DNA from 2 places in the Micromonospora sp. NPDC007271 genome. Region 2 is predicted to be linked to the other one. Evidence: riboswitches for the same ligand, from Rfam matches in the RefSeq annotation. Region 2 holds a riboswitch; the other holds the start of a gene.
The links. Region 2 has a riboswitch for cyclic di-AMP ahead of ABZ570_RS20665 (hypothetical protein). Riboswitches for the same ligand answer to the same signal wherever they lie in the genome.

Region 1: linked by a shared signal. The riboswitch ahead of ABZ570_RS09760 (hypothetical protein) and the one ahead of ABZ570_RS20665 (hypothetical protein) in region 2 are both predicted to bind cyclic di-AMP.

Annotation. Positions count from the first base shown of each region.
Region 1 is NZ_JBEYER010000019.1:35,538-43,371, forward strand. It holds gene ABZ570_RS09730 (CsbD family protein) at 1-135, opposite strand, end outside; gene ABZ570_RS09735 (heavy metal translocating P-type ATPase) at 245-2,494, opposite strand; gene ABZ570_RS09740 (hypothetical protein) at 2,509-3,408, opposite strand; gene ABZ570_RS09745 (copper ion binding protein) at 3,446-3,655, opposite strand; gene ABZ570_RS09750 (metal-sensitive transcriptional regulator) at 3,749-4,048, shown strand; gene ABZ570_RS09755 (YibE/F family protein) at 4,201-5,517, shown strand; cyclic di-AMP (ydaO/yuaA leader) riboswitch at 5,672-5,803, shown strand; gene ABZ570_RS09760 (hypothetical protein) at 5,807-6,826, shown strand; gene ABZ570_RS09765 (carbonic anhydrase) at 6,823-7,470, opposite strand; gene ABZ570_RS09770 (MarR family winged helix-turn-helix transcriptional regulator) at 7,639-7,834, shown strand, end outside.
Region 2 is NZ_JBEYER010000056.1:38,273-46,106, reverse strand. It holds gene ABZ570_RS20680 (STAS domain-containing protein) at 1-81, shown strand, start outside; gene ABZ570_RS20675 (SRPBCC family protein) at 530-982, shown strand; gene ABZ570_RS20670 (hypothetical protein) at 870-1,451, opposite strand; gene ABZ570_RS20665 (hypothetical protein) at 1,572-2,636, opposite strand; cyclic di-AMP (ydaO/yuaA leader) riboswitch at 2,641-2,773, opposite strand; gene ABZ570_RS20660 (cation diffusion facilitator family transporter) at 2,917-3,831, opposite strand; gene ABZ570_RS20655 (AAA family ATPase) at 3,910-6,027, opposite strand; gene ABZ570_RS20650 (hypothetical protein) at 6,196-6,525, opposite strand; gene ABZ570_RS20645 (DUF3145 domain-containing protein) at 6,849-7,340, shown strand; gene ABZ570_RS20640 (glycoside hydrolase family 3 N-terminal domain-containing protein) at 7,388-7,834, shown strand, end outside.

The sequences.
Region 1 (7,834 bases), on a different contig from region 2:
CTTGAGGTTGGCCTTGGTTTGGTCGGTGCGGCCCTCGGCCTCGAGACGCTCGTCGTCGGTGGCCCGGCCGGCGCCCTCCTTGACCTTGCCGGCGGCCTTCTCGGCCGTGTTGTCGATCTTGTCATCGATGCCCATGGGACCTCCACTCAGCAGGTTTCCGTGACGCTGTGGAGGTACCCCGACATCCGGCCGCTCAACCCGACGACCGGCGACAACCTCACCGAGCGTGACGGGGCGCACCGACTCAGACCGGGCCGAAGCGGCGCAGCCGGAGACTGTTCGCCACCACGAAGACCGACGAGAAGGCCATCGCGGCACCGGCGATCATCGGGTTGAGCAGGCCGGCGGCGGCCAGCGGCAGGGCGGCCACGTTGTAGGCGAAGGCCCAGAACAGGTTGCCCTTGATGATGCCCAGCGTCCGCCGGGAGAGCCGGATGGCGTCCACGGCGGCCGTCAGGTCGCCCCGGACCAGGGTCAGGTCGGACGCCTCGATCGCCACGTCGGTGCCGGTGCCCATGGCCAGCCCGAGGTCGGCCTGGGCCAGCGCGGCGGCGTCGTTGATCCCGTCGCCGACCATCGCGACCGTCCGCCCCTCGTGCTGGAGCCGCCGCACCACGTCGACCTTGTCGGCCGGCAGCACCTCGGCGATCACCTGGTCGATGCCGACCTCGGCCGCCACCGCCCGGGCGACGGTGGTGTTGTCGCCGGTCAGCAGCACCGGGGTGAGCCCGAGTTCGCGCAGCCGGGCGACCGCCGTCCGGCTGGTCGGCTTCACCACGTCGGCCACCGCGAGCACGCCGCGGGCCCGGCCGTCCCAGCCGGCCAGCACCGCAGTCCGGCCGGCGGCCTCCGCCTCCGTCGCCGCCCGCACGACCTCCTCCGGCACGTCGAGACCCCGCTCCCGCAGCAACCGGAGCCGTCCGACCACCATGTTCCGGCCGTCGACCGAACCGGTCACCCCCAGCCCCTCGGTGTTGGCGAAGCCGGTGACCGCGGGCACCGCCCCCGCCTCCGCCGCCCCGTCGGCGATCGCCCGCGCGATCGGGTGCTCGGACGCGGCCTCCAGCGCGCCGGCCAGCCGCAGCAGCTCGGCAGGGTCCTGGCCGGCGACGGGAAGCACGTCGACCAGGGTCATCTTCCCGGTGGTGACCGTGCCGGTCTTGTCCAGCACCACGGTGTCCACCTGGCGGGTGGACTCCAGCACCTCGGGTCCCTTGATGAGGATGCCGAGCTGGGCTCCCCGCCCGGTGCCGACCAGCAGCGCGGTCGGGGTGGCCAGCCCGAGGGCGCACGGGCAGGCGATGATCAGCACGGCCACCGCTGCCGTGAAGGCGGCCGTGGTCCCCGCCCCGCTGCCGAGCCACCAGCCCAGCGTGCCGGCGGCCAGCGCGATCACGATCGGTACGAAGACCCCGGAGATCCGGTCCGCCAGCCGCTGCACGGCCGCCTTGCCGGTCTGCGCCTGCTCCACCAGCTTCGCCATCTGGGCGAGCTGGGTGTCGCCGCCGACCCGGGTGGCCCGGACGACCAGCCGGCCGCCGGCGTTGACGGTGGCGCCGACGACGGTGTCGCCCGGCCCGACCTCGACCGGGACGGACTCGCCGGTGAGCATGCTGGCGTCGACCGCCGACGTGCCCTCCTCGACCACGCCGTCGGTGGCGACCTTCTCCCCGGGCCGGACCACGAACCGGTCCCCGACCGCGAGCTGGTCCACCGGGATCCGGGTCTCCCGGTCGCCGCGGAGCACCGCGACGTCCTTGGCGCCCAGCTCGAGCAGGGCGCGCAGGGCGGCGCCGGCGGTCCGCTTGGACCGGGCCTCGAAGTAGCGGCCGGCGAGGATGAACACCGTCACCCCGGCCGCCGCCTCCAGGTAGATGTTGCCGGCCCCGTCGCTGCGGGTGATGTCGAGGCGGAACGGGTGGGTCATCCCGGGCATCCCGGCGTCACCGAGGAACAGTGCCCAGAGCGACCAGCCGAACGCGGCGAGGGTGCCCAGCGACACCAGGGTGTCCATGGTCGCCGCGCCGTGCCGCAGGTTGATCCAGGCGGCCCGGTGGAACGGCAGCCCGCCGTAGACCACGACCGGGGCGGCCAGGGTCAGCGACAGCCACTGCCAGTAGGTGAACTGCCAGGCCGGCACCATGGCCAGCGCGATCACCGGCACGGCCAGCGCGACCGACACCGAGAGCCGGGTACGCAGCCCGCGCAGCTCGTCCACCGGCTCGGTGGTCGCCTCGGCGTCGGCCGTGGCGGGTGCCGGCACGGCGGCCGTGTAGCCGGTCTTCTCCACGGTGGCGATCAGGTCGTCCGGGGTGACGTCGTCGGCGTACCGGACGCTGGCCTTCTCGGTGGCGTAGTTGACCGTGGCCTCGACGCCGTCCATCCGGTTGAGCTTCTTCTCGATCCGGGCGGCGCAGGAGGCGCAGGTCATGCCCCCGATCGCGAGTTCGATCTGGTTCGGCGCGACCGGCAGGGACTTGGCGGTGGATGTCATCACGGCACCTCCAGTCAATTGTGCCCGTGACCCGGGGCGCCCGGGTCGCCGGCCACGACGGTGAATTCGGCGGTGTGCACCGCGCCGCCGTGCCGGAAGTCCAGGAAGAGGCGGTACGTCCCGGCCGAGGGCACCTCGGCGGAGAAGATGACCGCCGGCCCGGCCGGAGTCAGCCCGTCGCCGGGCGCGCCCTCCGGGTGCACGTGCAGGTACGCCAGGTCGCCCTGCCGCAGCGCCACCAGGTGCCCGTACGCCCCGAGGTAGGGCTGCAGGTCGGTGAGCGGTCGGCCGTCCCGGCTCACGGTCAGGGTGAGCCGGCTGGTGCGGCCGGGCTGCGGGGCGCCGCTGAGGGTGACCGTGTAGCCGTCGACGGTGGTGCTGGTGGCGGGTGGCGGCAGCGGCCGGTCCACCAGGGGGCCGGGGACGGTGACGTCGACCCCGAGCGTCAGCGCCTCGCCGCCGGTCGGGGTGAAGTCGGCGAACGCCCGCCAGACACCCGGCCCGGCGAGCGGCGAGGCGACCCGCCAGGTGCCGTCGGGGGCCAGTTCCGGGTGGACGTGCCGGAAGCCGGAGAGGTCGCGCCGCGCGACGATCAGGTGCATGCGCTTGTCGTGCGCCACGTCGTAACGGGTGACCGGCCGGCCGTCCGGGCCGGTGATCCGGAAGGCGAACTCTCCGGCGGGCGCGGTCACCGGCGCAAGGGTGTAGCCGCGGTCGGAGACGAGGAGCCCGCCGGGCAGGTGGTCGGTGGCGGCGGCCGCGTGGTCGCCGTCGGTGTGGCCGGGCTCGGTGGCGTCGTGGCGGGTCTCGGCGGCGGGCGTGACGGGGCCGGACAGGTGACCGACCCCGTACGCCGCGCCGAACACCGCCGCGAGGCCGAGGGTGAAGCCGCTCAGCTTCGTCGCCGTGTTCATCGGTGCTACCTCGGTTTCTTCGGGTCCTGGGGACTCGTCACGCCTCGACGAGGTCGTAGCCGGCCTCGTCGACGGCGGCGCGGACGGTCCCCGCGTCCAACGGGCTCTCACTGGTGACGGTGACCTGACCGGAGGCCAGGTCGACCTGGACGTCGCTGACGCCCGGGATCGCGCCCACCTCGGCGCTGACCGCGTTGACGCAGTGCCCGCAGGTCATGCCCTTGACCTGGTACGTGCTGGTGACCATCGCGAATCTCCCTCCATTACCAGTACCCGGTGGGGGTATCGGCCGCGGACAGGAACATATCATACCCCTCAGGGGTACGCTATCCTCGACGCCATGACCGCACCGACGACCCCGACCCGGGGCTACACCGCCAGCAAGGATCAGCTGCTCGCGCGGCTCCGCCGCATCGAGGGCCAGGTCCGCGGCATCGAGAAGATGGTCGAGGACGACCGCTACTGCATCGACGTGCTGACCCAGATCTCCGCCATCCAGGCCGCCCTGGACAAGGTCGGCCTGGGCCTGCTCGACGGGCACGCCCGGCACTGCATGCGGGAGGGCGCCGCCGAGGGCCGCGCCGACGAGATGGCCACCGAGATGATGGCCGCCGTCGGCCGGCTGCTGAAGCGCGGCTGAACGGCTGGCAGGACTCGCCGGGTCCGGGGCCGATTCAATCGGGTCGTCCGGTTCGTTGGGCCTGGCGAGGCTCGTCGCCCCCTGCCAGAAACCGGGCGAATCGCCCGGTCCGGGCGAAACGTGTTCCGTCGTGAATCGTTGGGAGAGCCGTCATGGGTGCCGATCACACCCGTCCCGCACCGTCCGCCCCGCCGCGGGTACGACGGATCCTCGTCGTGGCGGTGGTGCCGCTCTTCCTGGCCACGGTGGTCGCCGCGCTCGTGCTCTGGCCGCGCGGGACCCACGAGCCGACGGCCGGCGCGGACGTGCCGCGATACCACGGCACGGTGGCCCGGGTGGTGAGCGAGCCCTGCCCACCGGCCCCGGGGACGCCGGAGGGCGGCTCGGATGGGCCGACCGGTCCGTGCGGGACGGTCACCGTCACCGCCGAGCAGGGCCCGGACGCCGGGCGGCAGATCGAGGTGCCGATCCCGGCCGGGCCCGGGGCGCCCCGGGTCGAGGTGGGCGACGAGATCGTCCTGGTCGAGCTGACGGATCCGGCCGATCCAGCGGCAAAGAGCTACCAGATCGCCGAGCACCAGCGCGGTAAACCGCTGATCTGGTTGGCCGTGCTGTTCTCCGTCGTCATCGTCGCGTTCGGCCGCTGGCGCGGGCTGGCCGCGCTGGGCGGCCTGATCGCGAGCTTCACGATCCTGCTCGGTTTCGTGCTGCCCGGGATCGCTGCCGGCCAGTCGCCGCTGCTGGTGGCGATCGTCGGAGCCGCGCTGATCATGTTCGTGGTGCTCTATCTGACCCACGGGATCACCGCCCAGACCTCGGTGGCGGTGCTCGGCACACTGGGCAGCCTGGTGCTGACCGGGGTTCTCGGCGCCCTCACCATCGCGGCCACCCACCTCACCGGCTTCGGCGACGAGGACGCGACCACCCTGTCGATGTTCCAGCAGGACGTCGACCTGCACGGGCTGCTCCTGGCCGGCATCATCATCGGCTCGCTCGGCGTGCTGGACGACGTCACCGTCACCCAGGCCGCCACGGTCACCGAGCTGGCGTACGCGAACCCGGGACTGTCCCGGCTCCAGCTCTACCGGGCGGCCACCCGGGTGGGCCGGGCGCACATCGCCTCCACGGTCAACACCATCGTGCTGGCGTACGCGGGCGCCTCGCTGCCGCTGCTGCTCCTGCTCGTCGCCGACTCGCGCCCGTTGACCCAGATTCTGACCAGCGAGTTCATGGCCACGGAGATCGTCCGCAGCACGGTGGCCACGCTCGGCCTGATCGCCGCCGTACCGCTGACCACCGGTCTGGCCGCGCTGGTGGCCCCCGCCCGCGGGGGCAACCGGGCGGACGTCGAGCCGCCGGCACCCCCGGCCGCCCGGCCGCCGACCGAGCGGGACGCCGCACTGGAGGCACTCGGCGGGGCGGTCGCCGGACGGCGCGGCCCGGGCGGGAGTACGGACGCCGCATGGTGACACTCCACAGCGTGACGATCGGCGTCCAACGCGATGCTGGTCACGCACGGCAACGGCAAAATCGCACTATTGGTCGGCTTCCGGGCGTAGATCACGGTGGGGGCTCTCGGGTAACCTCGCTGCCGGTCACCGCTGGAGGCGCGCACCGGCGCCTGCGGTGCCACCGCCCAATCGCCCGAGGGCGAGCCGGGGAACCAGGTACCTGGGGTGAATCCGCGCCAGCGGTAGGGGCTGCTTCCGTCCCGAACCCGGCAGCTAACCCGGTCGGCGGTCGATGGAAGGGAAGACTGTGACGGCACCCCTGCGCCGCTGGTTGACACCCGTGGTGGCCGTACTCGCTGCGTTCACCCTCGCCGCCGGACCGACCCCGGCCATGGCCGAACCCGGCACCCCCACCCCCTCGGGGCACGAGGAGGACGACGACCGGCCGCTCATCACGGATGTCATCGCCGCCGCGAACCGTGGCTACCTGCAGGCCAAGGCGAAGCTGGAGAAGTCGAAGAAGCGCCAGCTCCAACTGGCCCTCGAGGTGAGCGCGACCCAGGCCGAGCTCGACGCGCTGCGCCCGCAGGTGGGCCAGATCGCCGCGCAGTCGTACCGCACCGGCCGGATCGGCGCCCTGGCCATGCTGCTGGAGAGCAACACGCCCGACTCGTTCGTCCGACGGGCCGCCGCGCTGGACGAGCTGAACATGGTCAACGCGCAGAAGCTCGCGGCGGTCAACGAGGCGAAGACCCGCGCGGAGCAGGCCAAGATCGCACTCGACGTCGAGGTGCGGGAGCAGCAGAAGCAGAAGAACGCCATGGCCCGGCAGAAGGCCGAGGCGGAGAAGGCGTTGGCGCTGGTGGGCGGGCGCGGCTTCACCGGCGGCCTGGTCTCGGCCACCTCTCCGGTCGCCCGGATCGGGCCCGGTCGCACCGCCGACGGGGACTGGAAGCCCGAGTCACGCAGCGTGAAGGATCCCACCACCTCGGGCTACATCACCCCGCGCACCCTGCACGCCTACAAGGAGGTCCGGCGCGCCGGCTTCGACCGCTTCGCCGGCTGTTACCGGCCGGGCGGGCCGTGGGAGCATCCCAAGGGCCGGGCCTGCGACTGGTCGTTGCAGAGGAGCGGCTTCGCGCGCTGGCACAACAACGACATGCGGATGTACGGCAACAACCTCGCCGCGTTCCTCATTCGCAACGCCGACCGGCTGGGCATCTACTACGTGATCTGGAACCGGCAGATCTGGTTCCCGGCGACCGGCTGGAAGTCCTACAGCGGGCCCTCCGACCACACCGACCACGTCCACATGTCGCTGCTCTAACCGCCGACCCGGTCGGCCGCCGCCGTGGTCGGCGTGCCGGCCGGCGCCTCGGCCACCGTCCGCACCTCGCCCGCGTTGAGCCGGTACGACATCCCGACCACCCCGCACCGGCCGGCGGACACCCACTCGGCGAGCACGGTGGAACGGGCCAGCAGCGCCTCCACGGTCTGCGCGATGTGGATGTCGACGATCCCGTCCACGTCCTCGACGCCCTGCCGGGCGGCCCGGCGCAGGCTGGGCACGACGGCCTCGACCACCGCGCCGAGGTGCCCGGCCGGGGACGTGCCGGTGGCGACCGCCTCGCGCGCGGCCTGCACCGCCCCGCACGAGTCGTGGCCGAGCACCACGACCAGCGGGACGCCGAGGACGGTCACCGCGTACTCGACGCTGCCGAGCACCTCGGGGCCGACGGTGTGGCCGGCGGTGCGCACCACGAAGAGGTCGCCGAGGCCACGGTCGAAGATGATCTCCGCGGCGAGCCGGGAGTCGGAGCAGCCGACGATCACCGCGAACGGGTGCTGGCCGTCGGCGACGGCGGCGCGGTGATCGGCGTCCTGATTCGGATGACGGGGTACGCCGGTGACGAAGCGCCGGTTGCCGGCGTACAGCTCGGCGAGCGCATGGGCGGGAGTGATCGACGTCACGGCAGTCACCTCGTCCTCGCGGGGAACGACCTGGTCAGCCCAGGTCGGCGGCGGAGACGGCCGCGCCAACCACGGTCACACCCGAGGCAAAGATACGTCAAGATTTACGTGATACGTATTTCATACATTGGCAGACGCTTGACCGCCTCCACCACACGAGGCCATACCATGGTCATCATGGCGACGACAGCGGGCGGGAGCGGGAGCGGTCGGAACTGGACCTTCCTCACCAACCACGGGCACGTGCTGCTGGCCATCGCGCGCAACCCGACCGCCCGGCTACGGGACGTGGCCGACGAGGTGGGGGTGACCGAGCGGGCCGCCCAGGCGATCGTCGCCGACCTGGAAGCCGGCGGGTACCTGC
Region 2 (7,834 bases):
GTCACCGGCCTGCTGGGCCTCTTCGGCGCCCCCGAGCCGTACTTCGCCGACAGCACCCCCCAGGTGCTGCCCGGCGCCTGAGCGCGGGTGCAGCCCAGCTGAGTGGTGGCGGCCGGTCAGGCCCCGGCAGCGCACCGACCACGGTCACGTCGAGTGAATGCGGGCCAGCCCGCACCCACCACTCACCCTTGCCTTTGCTCTGCAGCCACCCACGCAACGGTCACGCACGGTTCTTGGCTGCGGATATGGCTGCAAAGCAAAGGGGGGCGAGGAAGGTTTTCCGGTGGCCCCTGCTTCCCGAGTTTCCGCTGGTCATCTGGCTGAGGCGGTAGCAGCCTCGCGCAGAGGTGTCCACGGCGCCGTCACGCTCGGTGACGGCATACCTTTGACGGCGACTATCACCCACAGTTACCGGCGGCACGCGAGGCGGGCACCAGCCCGCAGCTTCCGTACGCTCTCGGCGACCGTTGCCAGCGGGCCTCGGTTACGGGACGATCGTCCGGATCGCCGACGGCAAGGGAGTACGGCGTTGCTCAGCAGCGACACTTTCAGCTACACCGTGCAGGCCCGCTGCACCCGGACGGACGCGGTCGCCCTGCTCAGCGACCTGACCCGCCAGGGCGAGCTGCATCCGCTGATCGTCCGGGTCCGCCAGCTGCCGCCCCGGCCCGGTGCGCTGGCCAGCTACGCGATCACGGACCGGCTGGAATTCGGGCCGCTGCACTTCCCGGTCACCTACCAGGCGGACGTGCTGATCGCCACGGAGGACGAGGTGGTGACGGTGGCCCGCCAGCAACCGGCCACCACGGTCCGCAACCACACCCGCCTGCGGGACGAGCCGGACGGCGTGGTGCGGGTCGACGTCGAGATCACCCTCTCCGCCCCGGCGCCGCTGTTCGGGTACGCCTTCCGGCAGGCTCGGGCGGCCCACCTCGGCCTGGCCAGCCGGCTCGGGGCGGCCCTGGAGAGGCAGGCGGGCTGAGCCTGGCGGGGACCAGCCGCCCCCACGGCTTGTAGGTGGACAGCACGGTCGTGACGATCAACAGGGTGCTGGAGACCGCCGGCGGGACGACCAGGTCCAGTCGGTCCCGGGCGGCGAGGTCAGGCCCGAGTTCGCCGAGCCGACGCACGGTCGGGGTGAGCAGCAGCAGCACCAGGCCGAGCATCGCCGTGGTGATCACGAACTTCACCAGCACCCACCGCCAGCGCAGCAGACCCCACGGGGTGAGCAGCGCGCTGGCCAGCCCGATCAGCCAGACCAGCACGCTCAGCGGGGCGAAGAGGTACGTGACCAGCAGCCCCGCCGCCGGGTAGACCACCTCGGGGTCGGCCCCGCGCAGCCCGGCCACGCCGAGGGCGAGCAGCCCCAGGTCGGCGCCGAGCCAGCCCAGCGAGGTGACCAGGTGCAGGGTGAGCAGGGCCTTGCGTCCGGTGGGAGAGAGTTGCTTCATACCGGAGATGCTCGGCCCTCGCCGGCCCGGCGTCGTGGGGCGCGCGGCGACACCCGGCGTACGTCGGTGGACGTAGGCGACCGCAGGTGGCCCGCCCGACGGCGGGCCACCCGCGGGCCCTCAGTACACCGACAGGTGCACGTGGTTGGTGTGATCGCTGGACGGGTCGCCGTTGCCGCCGCTGTACGCCTTCCAACCGCTGCTGGGCAGCCAGATCTGCTTGAACCAGATCACATAGAGCACGGCGAGCGGGTCGGCGTTGCGGATGAAGTAGGCGGCCAGGTTGTTGCCGTACGTCCGGTCGCCGCCGGTGGCCACCCCGCCGAAGCCGTCCTTCTGGGCGGCGAAGTCGCAGGCCCGCCCCTTGGGGTGCTCACCGGAGCCGCTGGGCCGGTAGCAGGAGACGTAGCGGGTGAATCCGGCGGCCTTGGCCTCCTGGAGCGCGTGCAGCATGCGCGGGGTGATGCAGCCGTTCGCCGGGGTCGGGTCGTTGACGCTGCACGACTCCGCGGGCCACGAGCCGTTGGCGTTGCGCGGCGCCGGCTTGGCGTTGGCGCTGGAGGTGCCCTGCACGCTGCCGCCGCTGGCGGCGGCGGTGGCGGCCCGCTTGTTGGCCACCTCCAGCGCGTGTTCCGCCTGCTCCTTGCGCTTGGCCATCACGGCGACCTGCTTGCGCTGATTTCGGATCTCGGCGCTGAGCTCGGCCTGCGTGCGGGTCGCCTGGTCCCGGGTGTCGATCAGGTCGCGCAGCGCGCGGTCCTCCTGCGCGGCGACCTGTTGCAGCGTGGCGGCCCGGTCCATCAAGCCCTGCGGGCTGCCGCTGCCGAGCAGCGCCGCGGCCGTGCCGAGCCGCCCGGTCCGGTACGCGACCCCGGCGATCTCGCCGACCTTGGCGTCGCGTACGCCCAGCTCGGCGTTGATCGTCTTGAGCTGGGCGGCGAGCTGCTGCTGCCGCTGCACCGACCGGTTCAGCGCGGCCCGTGCGTCCAGCCAGCCCTTGCTGGCCGCATCGAGCTGGGCGCGCAGTGCCGGGGTGCCGCCCTCGTCGTCGCCGGGCGCCGCGGCGAGCAGGCCGGCCGCCCCGGCGGGGGAGACCGGCGTGGTCGCGACGCCGAGGGCGAGCGCCGCGACGAGCAGGGCCGCCAACCGGGCGGCCGTCCGTCGTACAGGTGCCACAGATGGCATTCACGTGTCCTTCCGTCAACCGCCGACCGGGTTAGCTGACGGGTTCGGGACGGAAGATCCCTACCGCTGACGCGGATGCACCCCAGGTACGTGGTTCCCCGGCTCGCCGTACCGCGGCGATTAGGCGACGGCCGCCGCGGGCGCCGGTGGTGCGCCGCCCGGCGGAGGCCGCGACCGAGCCTACCGGCGCTGCTCCGACCCGTCGCCGTCAACCGCGGCGAAAAATCGGACAGAAGCCGTCACTAGTCACAATAGCCACTTGGATTTAAGTTTGCCCTAATTACCACTCGACTGATCCGCACGCGCCGGCCGACGCTCCGGGTTCGATCTGCAACGTGGCGTGATCGATGCGGAAGTCCTCGTGCAGGGCGGCCCGCGCCGCGGCCAGCACCTCGCCCACCTCCGCGCCGGGGCTCATGGTCAGGTGCGCCGAGGCCACCTCCATGCCGGAGGTGAGCGTCCAGACGTGCAGGTCGTGCACCTCGGCGACGCCGGGCACCGCGGCCAGCCGGTCGCGCACCGCGGTCACCTGGAGGTGCTCCGGGGCGGCCTGGACCAGGATGCGGACCGCGGCCCGCCCGAGCCGCCAGGTGCGCGGCAGGATGAACAGCCCGATCGCCACGGCGACCAGCGGGTCGGCCCACCACCAGTCGGTGAACGTGATGACCAGGGCGGCGGCGATCACCCCGAGCGAGCCGAGCAGGTCGCCCAGCACCTCCAGGTACGCGCCGCGCAGGTTGATGCTCTCCTGTGCGCCGGCGCGCAGCAGCGCGAACGCGACCACGTTGGCGAGCAGGCCGAGCACCGCCACGGCCAGCATCGGCCCGGCCAGCACCTCCGGCGGCTCGCCGAACCGGCGTACCGCCTCGACGAGCACGTAGGCGGCGACCGCGCCGAGCAGCACCGCGTTGGCGAGCGCGGCCAGCACCTCCAGCCGGTAGAGGCCGAAGGTGCGCTGCGGGTCGGCGTTGGCGCGCCGGGTCGCGGTGATCGCGGCGAGCGCCATGCCGATGCCGAGCACGTCGGTGAACATGTGCCCGGCGTCGGAGAGCAGGGCCAGCGAGCCGGTGGCGAACGCGGCCGCCGCCTCGACCAGCATCAGGGCGGTGAGCAGCCCGAACGCGGCCCAGAGCCGGCCCTGGTGGCGGTGCGCGGCGTTGGTGACCGTGCCGCTGTGGTCATGACCTGCGCCCACGCCCACACCCTTCCGCCCCGTACCCCCGCCCGACCCAATCTATGCTCACATCGCTATGTATGCAAGTGAGCGTGGGGATCAGCCGACCGGGTCCAGGGTGGTGAGGCGCTGGGTGGCCCGGGACAGCGCCACGTAGAGCGTCCGGACCCCCGAGCCCGGGTCGGCGCGGATCTCGCTCGGCGCCACCAGCACCACGCCGTCGTACTCCATGCCCTTGGCCTGGAGGCTGGTCACCACCTGGAGCCGGGCGCCGCCGAGGTCGCCCAGCCAGCCGGCGACCTCGTCCCGGCGCGGCACCGGCGTGATCACGCCGACCGTACCCTCGACCTCGGCCAGCAGCGCGCCGGCCGCGGCCACGGTCGCGGCGGGCAGCTCGGCGGCGGGCACGGTCCGCTCGACCGGCGGCACCCCGGTGGAGCGCACCGCCTTCGGCAGCGCCAGGTCCGGGTAGCGCCGGCGGATCTCCGCCGCCGCCACCGCGAAGATCTCGGCCGAGTTGCGGTAGTTGGTGGTCAGCTCGTACCGGTACCGGCGGCGCCGCCCCAGCGCCTGGTCCCGGGCCCGGGTCAGCTCCCCGGGGTCCCCCGTCCAGGCGGTCTGCGCCGGGTCACCCACCACCGTCCAGGAAGCCAGCCGGCCGCGCCGGCCGATCATGCGCCACTGCATCGGCGAGACGTCCTGCGCCTCGTCGACCACCACGTGGGCGTAGTCGCGGTAGTCCTCCGGGCGCTCCCGAACGGCGGCCCGGGCCGCCCGCTGCCGGTCGGCGTACGTGCTCAGCTCGCGGACACCCCCGGCGAGCTGGAACGGGTCACGCTTCGGCTTCGTCCGCCGGACCGGCTTGCCGAGCAGCGCGTCCAACTCGTCCAGCAGGGCGATGTCGGCGATGGTCAGCCCCTCGGTGTCCAGGCTCCGGTACGCCTCGGTCAGCAGCCGGATCTCGCCGGCCGCCAGGATGCCGCCGGCGTACCGGCGCAGCCGCTCGGGGCGGGCCAGCCAGCCCAGCACGTGCCGGGGGTGCAGTCGCGGCCACCACGCCTTGAGGAACTCGCGGAACTCCGGCCGGTCGATGATCTCGTCCTCGAACGCGGGCTGCTCCGGCAGGCGCCCGATCCGCAGCTCCCGGGCCTGGGTGTACAGGGCGGCGAGAACGGCGTCGAAGCCGACCCGGCGCACCTCGTTGCGGCGGGCGCCACGCGGTAGCGCCCGGTCCCGGATCGCGTCCAGCTCGGCCCGGCCCAGCCGGAGCAGTTCGCCCCGGTAGAGCAGGCGCAGCTCGGTGGGGGAGTCCGGCACCGCGTCCCGGACCGCGCGTTCCAGCACCCGGCGCATCCGCAGCGACCCCTTCACCGCCGCCACCTCCGGCGGGTCGGTACGGGTCGTCGACATTCCCGGGAAGAGCGAACCGAGCGAGTGCAGGGTGGCGGTCTCCTCGCCGAGCGAGGGCAGCACCGAGGCGATGTACTCGACGAACACGCCGGACGGGCCGACCACCAGGATGCCGCCGCCGGCGTACCGGGCGCGGTCGGAGTAGAGCAGGTACGCGGCCCGGTGCAGGGCGACCGCCGTCTTGCCGGTGCCCGGACCGCCGGAGACGATCGTGACGCCCGAGCCGGGGGAGCGGATCGCCTCGTCCTGCTCCCGCTGGATGGTGGCGACGATGTCCCGCATGCCCCGGCCGGTGGCCCGGGAGAGCGTGGCCAGCAGCGCGCCGTCACCGACCACCGCCAGGTCCGGCGGCGCCGCCTCCGGGTCCAGCAGGTCGTCCTCGATCCGGGTGACCCGCTCCGCCGACGACTGGATGGTGCGCCGGCGTACCACGCCCATCGGCTCGGCGGGGGTGGCCCGGTAGAAGGCGGCGGCGGCCGGTGCCCGCCAGTCCACCACCAGCGTCTCCGCGTTCTCCCCGCGCACCCCGAGCCGCCCCACGTGCAGCACCTGCCGGGTACGCAGGTCGAGCCGGCCGAAGACCAGCCCCTCGTGCTCGGCGTCCAGCACGTGCCGGCGCTGCGCGGCGTGGAAGACCATCGCGTCCCGCTCCACCAGCGCGCCGAAGTTGCCGACCCGGGCCAGCCGGTAGCCCTCCCGCTCGGCGTCGGCGGCCGAGCGGCGCAGTTCCGCCAACCGGGCGTACACCCGGTCGAGATGTCGCTGTTCGACGGCGATCTCCCGGTCCAGGGTGGTCTGGTCGCTCAAGACGGGGGCTCCTGTGGTCACGCGGCGGGCACGACGGGCTGAATGAGGGTACGGGCCGCGCTGGCGGCCCTCGCCGGGGCCATGCCGGTGGCAGCTGCCCGGCAGGGCCAAACGCGAACCGCCCGCCGGGGTGACCCGGCGGGCGGTTCGGGTGACGCGGTGAGGGGCTCAGCCCTCGAAGACACCGGCCTCGACGAGACGCTTCTCGGTGGCGTCCCAGCCGTGGTCGGGGTAGGCGGCCGCGAGGCCGCTCAGCTCGGCGCGGACCTTGGCGGCGTGGCCGGCGGCGGCCAGCGTCCGGATCTCCTCGACGAAGGCCTCGGAGTCGGTGCGCAGGTGCGCGGTCTTGCCGTTGGTCAGGTTGCGCACGTAGGCGTGCTTGCCGCCGTTGAGCGGGATGACGTACTTGAACTCGCCCAGCACGCTGAGGGCGCCACCCTGGCCAGCCTGGCCGGCCCGGACTGAGGCGCGCGCGGTCTTAGAGGTGTTGCTCGCCACGGAGGTACTCCTTGCAGACGTACGGGAGGGACTGAAACGTCCGGGGGCTGGTGCGGGTGACGCTCGGTGAGCGCCGGCCCGCGAAGATGTGCGGCGGCACAGAACCGCCCAGAGAACTGTACACGACCTCGACGCCTGGCTGGTCGTCGCGCCGTCAGGAGGGTCAACGGGGTCGGCCACCCGGGTATTTCCGCCGCCCGGGTCCGGCGAATTTTCCGATTCGCTGGCGCACCACACGGCACACGGGTCATCATGTGTTGCACAGGCCACTCGGGTGGACGAGGTCGTAGGGGAAGACGCACCTCGCTCTCCGGGAGGTCACCGTGCCAACGCGTGGCGTCGTATACGTCCACTCGACCCCGCTCGCCGTGTGCTCGCACGTCGAGTGGGCGATCGCGCGCGTCCTCGCCGCGCCGGTCAACCTGCACTGGACGGCCCAGCCCGCCGAGCCCGGCGCCCGGCGGGCGGAGTGCGGGTGGACCGGTAGCCCGGGGACGGGCGCCGAGCTGGCCGCTGCCCTCCGGCAGTGGCCCATGATCCGTTTCGAGGTGACCGAGGAGCCGAGTCCGGGCGTCGACGGGGAGCGGTTCATGTACGTCCCGGGGCGGGGGCTGTTCCGGGCCACCGTCGGCGCGGCCGGCGACATCCAGCTCGGCGAGGACCGGCTGCGCACCATCGTGGCGTCCGCCCGCGCTCCGGAGGCGCTCGCGCACGCCCTCGACAAGGCGCTCGGCACCGCCTGGGACGCCGAGTTGGAGCCGTACCGGTACGCGGGCGACGGCGCGCCGGTGACCCTGCTCACCCGAGTGGGCTGACCGAAGGTCAAGTTGCCCCGATACGCGGAGCCTGATGGGATGGGCCCGTGTCGACCACCCCTCGGCGTATTGTGCTCGCGCTCGCCGCTCTGACCGTGCTGCTCGGCTCCGGCTGCGCGAAGCAGCCGGGTCCGCCGGCGCCCGGCGGGTCGCCGAGCGCCTCCCCGACCGCCCCGAGCCCGACCCCGGATGGCCCGGAGGCCCGGGCCGAAGCCCTGGTCCGCACCCTCGCCGACGAGGACCTGGTCGGCCAGGTGCTGATGCCGTACGCGTACGGCAGCTCGGCCACCAAGGTCTCGCCCGGTTCGGCGGCCGGCAACCGCGACCTCGCCGGGGTCGACACACCCGCTGAGATGGTGGCGAAGTACCGGCTCGGCGGGGTGATCCTGGTCGGCTTCAGCGCCGACGACCCCACCTCGGGCAACCAGGCCACCACCAACGTCGACAACCCGACGCAGGTGCGGGAGCTGACCACGGGCCTGCGAGCGGCGGCC